Regions from separate parts of the Devosia sp. WQ 349K1 genome, predicted to be linked through region 2. Evidence: predicted binding sites of a transcription regulator. Region 2 holds the regulator's gene; the other holds the start of a gene.
What was found. Region 2 encodes LexA, which represses DNA repair genes until DNA is damaged. Its sites were predicted from a motif close to TGTTCNNNNTGTGTTCNG; they were not measured.

Region 1 (4,213 bases), on a different contig from region 2:
GACGATCGGGCGTTTCGTCCCCTTTCGATAGCGGTCGTGGCGGTTTCCGATACACGTACTCTGGAAACTGACACTGGCGGCGCGCTGTTAAAGTCACTGCTCGAAGCGGATGGTCACACCTGCTTTGAGCGCGTGGTGGTGCGCGACGATGTGCAAAAAATTCGTGCTGTGGTGCAGAGCTTTGTCGCCAACCCCGATGTTGACGTGGTGCTGACCACCGGCGGCACCGGGTTTTCGGGGCGCGATGTGACCCCAGAGGCCATCGAGCCTTTGTTCGATAAGCGCATGGAGGGGTTCTCCGTGCTCTTCCACCAATATTCGGCCACCACGGTGGGCACGAGCTCGATCCAATCGCGGGCGACTGCCGGGTTGATTGGCGAGACCTTTGTGTTCTGCCTACCGGGTTCGCGCGGCGCCTGCCGCGATGCGTGGGAAGGTATTCTCACCCACCAGCTCGATTACCGGCATAAGCCGTGCAACTTCGTCGAGCTGATGCCCCGGCTCTCAGAACGATAACAGCATAAAAAACGGCGCCCGAGGGCGCCGTTTCTTTTTCATTAGTGGCCAGCGAAACCTTCGCCCGGACCTTCGCCTTCCGGCTTTTTGACAAACCAAGCGGCAATCAGCATCAGCACAGTGGCAATGCCACCGCAGATGAAGCTGGCTCGAACGCCTGCGGCCATAGCTTCTACCGGGGCAATGCCCTCAGCCATTTGTGCGGCAGAGGTCAGGCTCATCAGCGCCACGAAGAGCGCGATACCTGCGGCACCAGCAACCTGCTGCACCGAGCTCAGGGTCGCACTGGCGTGCGAGTAGAGCGGCTTAGGAACAGAACCCATGGCGGCGGTGAACATTGGGGTGAAGACAAACGCCAGACCAATGCTCATGATGATGTGGGCGGCGACAACCAGCCAGACCGGGGTATCGGTACCGACGAAGCTGAAGAGCCACATGACAGCGGAAACGGCGAAGACACCCGGCACCATCAGCGGACGCGGACCGTATTGGTCATAGAGGCGACCAACGAGCGGCGCGAGAACGCCCATGATCAGACCACCGGGCAGCATCAGCATGCCGGTCTGCAGCGTATCAAGACCGAGAACCTGCTGGGTGTAGAGCGGCAGCATGATCGAGGAACCGAGCAGCGCAACCATCGCCAAAGAGGCGGTGACCAGCGAGACAGAGTAATTGCCGTGAGTCAGGACGCGCAGATCAAGCAGAGCCTTATCGGACTTCTGCAGCTGGATCTGGCGCCAGACGAAAATGGCCATAGCGACAACGCCGACAACAACTGGAACCCAAGCCGGCATCGACGCGCCCTGCTCGGCGGCGTGTTCAACACTGCCGCCATGACCGCCCCCGCCCAAGCTCGATAGACCGAAGACCAGACCACCAAAACCGAGAGCCGACAGGATCACCGAGATGACATCGAGCGGGGTCTTGCGTGGTTCGGAGACGTTCTGAACCTTGAGGTAGCCGACGACCAGGGTAACAATCGCAATCGGCAGGGTGAAGTAGAACATATAGCGCCACGCGAAGTGGGCGAGGATGAAACCACCAATGGTCGGGCCAATGGCAGGCGCCACCGACATAACGATGGAGATATTGCCCATCACCTTGCCGCGACCATTCGCAGGCACAAGCGACATAACAGTGGTCATCAGCAGCGGCATCATGATCGCGGTGCCAACGGCCTGCACGACGCGACCGACAATCAGCAGCTCAATGCCGGGCGCAATCGCACAAATCAGAGTACCGACCGAGAAAATCGAGATCGACGCCGTGAAAATCGGACGCGTGTGGAAGCGCTGGAGCAAATAGCCAGTGATCGGGATCACAATGGCCATGGTCAGCAAAAATGCTGTCGTCAGCCACTGGGCCGAACCAGCCGTGATGTTGAGATCAATCATGAGCTGCGGAATGGCAACGCTCATGATCGTCTCGTTCAAGAACATGACAAAGGCCGACACCAGCAAAAGGGCTATGACCAGATTGTTGCGCGCCGCATCTTCCGGCTGGTGTGGCGCAGCCTTAACGGCTCCGTCCATCGTCGCTTGCGACATCGTATTACCTCAAAAAATAAGCGCAAACAGAACCGACGACGGGAGGCCGCTCTGGTTCAGTTGCGATGCAGTGTCTAATTTCGGTGTCAGGTCATGTCAGTAGGATGACACTAGGGCATCCAACGCGCCTTGGGCGTCTTGGAGAACTGCGAGTGAGCAAGACAGAGCCAAGTTCTCTATGCCCCTTGCTTCCCTTCGTAAAGTCTTGAAGTGCATGGCAGCCTTGACCATATGACGCACAAAGGCACCTCGCGGAACTTATTTGTTCTTGTTATGTTCTCCTGATTAACCTAATGAGAAGATGTCGGCTGAAGAGCGCGATTCTTCTGTTGGGTTTGAGCTGGAGACACCAGATGGCGCTTTATCAGGCCCCCTCTTTCGAAGCATTGGAACGTCTTAGCCGCAGCAGGGATGCAGACCTGACGCGCCGCGAACTGGTCAACCCGGATCGTATTCGCGGGCGCGGTGCGCAGTCCAATGCCAGTGGCCGATTTGAAGCGTTCCAGCGCGAAAGTTTTGACGATGGTTGGGACAATGTAGAGCCCATGCCGGTGTTCGAAACGGTGGAACACACCGAACGCGCCAAATCGATCATCACCAGCAATGACAGTCCCGATATCGCCTTTGAGCGCTCCATCAATGCTTATCGCGGTTGCGAGCATGGATGCTCTTATTGCTTTGCGCGACCAAGCCACGCCTATCTTGGGCATTCAGCCGGGATTGATTTTGAGCGCGATATTTATGTGAAGACCAATGCGGTTGAGACGCTGAAGGCAGAGTTCGCCGCCAAGAATTATCGTCCAAAGCCAATTGCCATGGGGACCAATACCGACCCCTATCAGCCGGCCGAACGCAAGCACCAGCTGACCCGCGGGATTTTGGAGGTGATGCTGGAGACCAAGCATCCAGTGATGATCACCACAAAATCGGCCCTTATTCTGCGCGATCTCGATCTCTTGGAAAAACTGGCAAAGCTTGGCCTAGCCAAAGTTGCCATTTCGGTGACGTCGATGGATCACAAGCTGAGCCGCAAGATGGAGCCGCGCGCCTCCTCGCCTGCCCGTCGTCTTGAGGCCATTAAGGCGTTGAGTGAGGCCGGGATACCGACCGCAATTTTTGCGTCGCCTATGATCCCGGCGATCAATGATATGGAATTGGAGCGCATTTTGGATGCGGGCAAGGCGCAAGGGGCGATCAGCGCACAGATGATCCTGCTGCGCCTGCCGGGCGAGGTGCGCGATGTGTTCCGCGAATGGCTGTTGCGCCATTTCCCCGATCGCGTGCGGCATGTGCTTTCGCTGGTGCGCGACACGCGCGCGGGCAAAGACTATGACTCGCGCTTTGGCACGCGCATGACCGGCGAAGGCCCCTATGCCACGCTGCTGAGCCAGCGATTTGAGAAGGCTCGGGAGCGCTATGAGCTCGAGGCCAAGCTGCCGCCGCTGCGCAACGATCTTTTCGTTGCGCCCAAGCTCGAAACCAATCAGCTGAGCCTTTTCTAAGCGGCCAGCACTTTTGATTTGATCAGATCGAGCACTGCAGGATTGGTGTAGTCGGGTGTGGCAAGGGTCGCGCCCGCTTTGAGCAGTTCGCTTTCGGAAATGCCGGTGGCAAGGCCAATTGTGGTAATGCCTGCACCTGTGGCAGAGGCTATGCCGGTGCGGGAATCCTCGAAGGCGACGCTTTTGGCCGCCACCGCGCTGAGGTGGCTAAGGCCTGTCAGGTAAGGCAGTGGGTGCGGCTTACCCTGTGCCAAATCATCAGCTGAGATAATGTGTGAAAAATACGACCGCGCCTTAATCCCATCGATGATGAGGTCGGCATTGGCCATTGGGGCATTGGTGACTGCGGCCATGGGAATGGCGTGACTGCGTGCCCATTCGAGTAGATCCATCAAGCCCGCGAGCGGCTCAATCGAAGTCGCGACCAATTCGCGGAACAGCGCTTCCTTGCCGTCGAGAATTTGCTTGCGGCGCTCGAGGCTTTCGCCGGGAATGAAATGGGCAGCGATGGCTTCATTGGCGAAGCCTTGAATATGTTTGGCGTAGATCTCGTGGTCGATGACATGCCCATAGGGGCCAAACACCTGATTGAAAGCCGCGAGATGGATCGGATCGCTCTCCATCAAAGTGCCATCAATATCAAACAGT
Region 2 (4,213 bases):
TCGCCGCTGGCGAAATCGATTATCCAAAGTTCATTGAATTGGTTGCGTCTTCGGCCCCGTCGACTGGCTATTGCAACACCATGGGCACAGCGACAACGATGAACTCGCTGGCTGAAGCTCTTGGCATGCAGCTGCCGGGTTCTGCAGCGATTCCAGCGCCGTATCGTGACCGTCAGGAAATGGCCTATCGCACTGGCAAGCGTGCGGTGGAGATGGTGCGTGAAGACCTCAAGCCATCCGACATTCTGACCAAGGAAAACTTCCTCAACGCTATCGTGGTCAATTCGGCCATCGGCGGCTCGACCAATGCGCCAATCCATATCAATGCGATTGCCAAGCATATTGGTGTCGACCTCAATATCGACGAGTGGCAGGAGCATGGGCACAAGGTGCCGCTCTTGGTGAACTTGCAGCCAGCGGGTGAATATCTCGGTGAGGACTATTACCACGCGGGCGGTGTGCCTGCGGTGGTGAATGAGCTTATGAAACAGAAGCTTATCCACGAGAACGCCCCAACCGTGAACGGCAAGTCGATTGGCGAAAACTGCCGAAATCGTCCGATTGAGGACGACAAGGTCATCCGTCATTTCGACAATCCGATGAAGTCGGAAGCGGGCTTCCTCGTGCTACGTGGCAATCTCTTCGACAGCGCCATTATGAAGACCTCGGTGATCAGCCCCGAGTTCCGCGAGCGCTATCTCTCCGATCCGCAGCATCCGGGCATGTTTGAGGGCAAGGCGGTGGTGTTTGATGGTCCTGAAGACTATCACCACCGGATCGACGATCCCTCGCTTGCTATTGATGAACATACGCTGCTGTTCATGCGCGGCGCGGGGCCAATCGGCTATCCAGGCGCTGCGGAAGTGGTGAACATGCGTCCGCCTAGCTATCTGATTAAGAAGGGCATTTCGTCCCTTGCTTGTATCGGTGATGGTCGTCAGTCGGGCACGTCGGGTTCGCCTTCGATCCTCAACGCGTCGCCTGAAGCGGCGGCTGGTGGCAACCTCGCGATCCTGCGGACGGGCGACCGGGTGCGGATCGACCTCAATAAGGGTGAAGCGGACATTCTCATCTCGGACGAGGAAATCGCCGCCCGCCGTTTGGATCTGAATGCAGAGGGCGGATACAAATTCCCCAAGCATCAGACCCCTTGGCAGGAAATCCAGCGCGGCCTGGTCGGCCAATTGGGCGACGGCGCCATTCTGCGTGGTGCCGACAAATACCAGCGCATTGCCCAGACCGAAGGTCTGCCACGCGACAATCACTAAGCGCGATATGCGTGAGAAAGGGCCCGCGAAAGCGGGCCTTTTTATGCGTCCAGCCAGCGTGGCCGCGATTGGCCTATCTGTGGCTTTTGGCTGGCACTTATGGGCGTCAGCTTTGGCGCGGACATGGCCTTTTAGGGCGCGAAGGGGCGCGTCCTTTAGAGCGGGGATATATGAAAATGGAGGCGGCGCTCGGGCTTAGCCGTGAGCGCAATGCTCGGCTTTGCGCGTGTACTGGCTCAGCGCCTGTGATGTCGAAGGTCGGCGAGCGGGCGTTGGAAGAATATACGCCACTCCGGGGCGCGGGGAGTATCGTGGAGGCGTGTTACAAGAACCAACGCCGCGCAGAACAAAGGGGCAGAGTTTTTCAACTTGCCCCTCCGCCAATTCAGTATTTCCGCATCAGGCCGACCAAGCGGCCCTGAACCCGGACCCGATCGGGCGGGAAAATGCGGGTTTCATAGGCCGGGTTGGCCGCTTCCAGAGCGACCGTATCGCCCTTGCGGCGCAGACGCTTAAGCGTCGCTTCCTCATCGTCGACAAGGGCGACGATGATTTCGCCGTTCGAGGCCGTATCCTGCTTTTTGATGAGGACGGTGTCGCCATCAAAAATGCCTGCGTCGATCATCGAATCCCCACGCACTTCCAATGCGTAGTGTTCGCCTGAGCCGAGCATTTCTGGCGGTACAGCGATGGTGTGCGAGTGGGTCTGGATCGCTTCAATGGGCGTGCCTGCTGCAATGCGGCCCATAACCGGAATGGAGATGGGGCGAGCATAATCGTCAGCGGCGGATGGAAGAGCACGCGCTGGGGGCGCGGCAACCTTGCCGAGAGTGCCTTCAATGACGCTGGGCTCGAACTTTGATTTACGGCCACCCAAGGTCGGGTTCATCGAATCCGGGAGCTTCACCACTTCGAGCGCACGGGCGCGATTGGGAAGGCGGCGGATAAAGCCGCGCTCTTCGAGGGCCGTGATGAGACGGTGAATGCCGGATTTGGACGCCAGATCAAGCGCATCCTTCATCTCGTCGAATGACGGAGGAATACCGCTCTCCTTCATCCGCTCATGGATGAACATCAGCAATTCGTGTTGTTTTTTCGTCAGCATCGGCCCCAGACCCCAGAATCGGAACATAGACGGAACGACTATATGTGTTCCTCAAATGTTCTGCAAGTGTTGCCATGTTCCTGTCAGCACTGCCAAACGACTGTAATATGCGCATGCATAGATGGGTGGTTTTGGCCGGTCCAAGCCCGGGACCCAAACATGCGTAAACGGGTCACAGGCACAGTGCGGCGTTGAGGAGCAAATGCGACTCGTCAGCAAGACGGAACAGATTTAAAAAACCTTAATTTTCAACTTGCCAACCAAGCGTCTTCGCTCGCTAGATAGGCAAGAGAGATTTTTGTTCGTTTTTTGCACACTCATTGGGGGTTAAAATGACCGCTCTAACGAAATTCGGTCGACGCGCCTTTCTTTCGGCGGCCGCACTCGGCGTCGCAGCTCTGTCGCTGACCGGGTCGGTATTGGCGCAGGATGTGACCAAGATTGCAGCTGTGTGGACCGTTCCGGTTGAGCAGCAGTGGGCATCGCGCCTCCACCTCGCGCTGATCGCAGCGCAGGAACGCGGCGAGATCGAATATGTGTATTCGGAAAACGTGTCGAACACCGACTATGAACGCGTCATGCGCGAATATTCGGAACAGGGCGCTAAGCTGGTGATCGGTGAAGCCTTCGGTGTTGAACAGCCAGCGCGTGCCGTTGCTGAAGAATACCCAGAAGTGATGTACCTGATGGGGTCCTCGCTCCAGCCAGTTGAACCAAACTTCGCCACCTTCGACAATTTCATCCAAGAACCAAGCTATTTGACCGGCATGGTTGCGGGCATGAAGACCGAAACCAATAAGATCGGTATGATCGGTGGTTACGCTATTCCAGAAGTGAACCGTCTGATGAACGCCTTTATGCAGGGCGCGCTCTCGGTCAACCCAGAGGTGAAGTTCTCGGTGAGCTTCATCAACTCCTGGTACGATCCTCCGAAGGCCAAGGAATCGGCATTCGCTATGATCGATGCGGGCGCGGACATTCTGTACGCAGAGCGTTTTGGCGTGTCTGACGCTGCCAAGGAACGCGGCGTTCTGGCCATCGGCAACGTGATCGACACCGCAGCGGATTACCCAGGCACCATTCTGGCGTCGGCGCTGTGGCACGGCGAGCCAATGATCAACAAGGCAATTGCCGACATTAAGGCTGGCAGTTTCACCGCTTCGGATTACGGCATTTATGCCTTCCTCGAGCACGGTGGTTCGAGCGCAGTTTATGATGAAGCGCTTGCTGGTGCGGACGCAGTTGCTGCCGCTAAGGCCAAGGAAGCTGAAATCCTTGCTGGTACTTTCAAGGTCGACATCAACGACGCTGAACCAAGCTCCAGCATGTAATCCTTTTTCTGGCCGGGTGTGGGTTTTCCCACGCCCGGCCTATTCTATTTTTTGGGGGCGGCAATGACCGACCAACAGGGGGATGTGGTGCTCTCACTTGAGGGTATCACCAAGCGCTTTGGCAAACTCACCGCGAATGACGGGATTAATCTCAGTCTCAAGCGGGGCGAAATCCTAGCCCTTCTGGGGGAAAACGGCGCCGGCAAAACGACATTGATGAACATTCTCTTCGGGCACTATGTGCAGGATGAGGGTGTGGTTCGTGTTGCGAGCGAGGCTGGCCTTCAAATTTTGCCTGCCGGTTCGCCTGGCGCGGCGTTGAAGGCCGGAATTGGCATGGTCCACCAGCATTTTACGCTGGCGGAAAACCTCGGCGGGCTCGACAATATTCGTCTTGGCACCGAGGGCATGTTTGCGCTTGGGGGCAAATCTACGGCGCGCAAGAAGGTGGAAGCCATTATTGCGGAGAGTGGGCTTGATGTGGACCTTGATCGTCCTGTCGCCAGCCT

Region 1: a site for LexA is predicted at 2,327-2,344, ahead of JHL21_RS08320 (PA0069 family radical SAM protein). Genes of this name have one in related genera too.

What each region holds. Positions count from the first base shown of each region.
Region 1 is NZ_JAENGO010000003.1:464,455-468,667, forward strand. Features, by position in the region: gene JHL21_RS08305 (MFS transporter) at 1-2, shown strand, start outside; gene moaB (molybdenum cofactor biosynthesis protein B) at 1-516, shown strand, start outside; gene JHL21_RS08315 (MDR family MFS transporter) at 558-2,063, opposite strand; gene JHL21_RS08320 (PA0069 family radical SAM protein) at 2,417-3,565, shown strand; gene JHL21_RS08325 (HAD family phosphatase) at 3,562-4,213, opposite strand, start outside.
Region 2 is NZ_JAENGO010000001.1:279,442-283,654, reverse strand. Features, by position in the region: gene JHL21_RS01220 (IlvD/Edd family dehydratase) at 1-1,268, shown strand, start outside; gene lexA (transcriptional repressor LexA) at 1,654-2,373, opposite strand; gene JHL21_RS01210 (BMP family protein) at 2,706-3,704, shown strand; gene JHL21_RS01205 (ABC transporter ATP-binding protein) at 3,768-4,213, shown strand, end outside.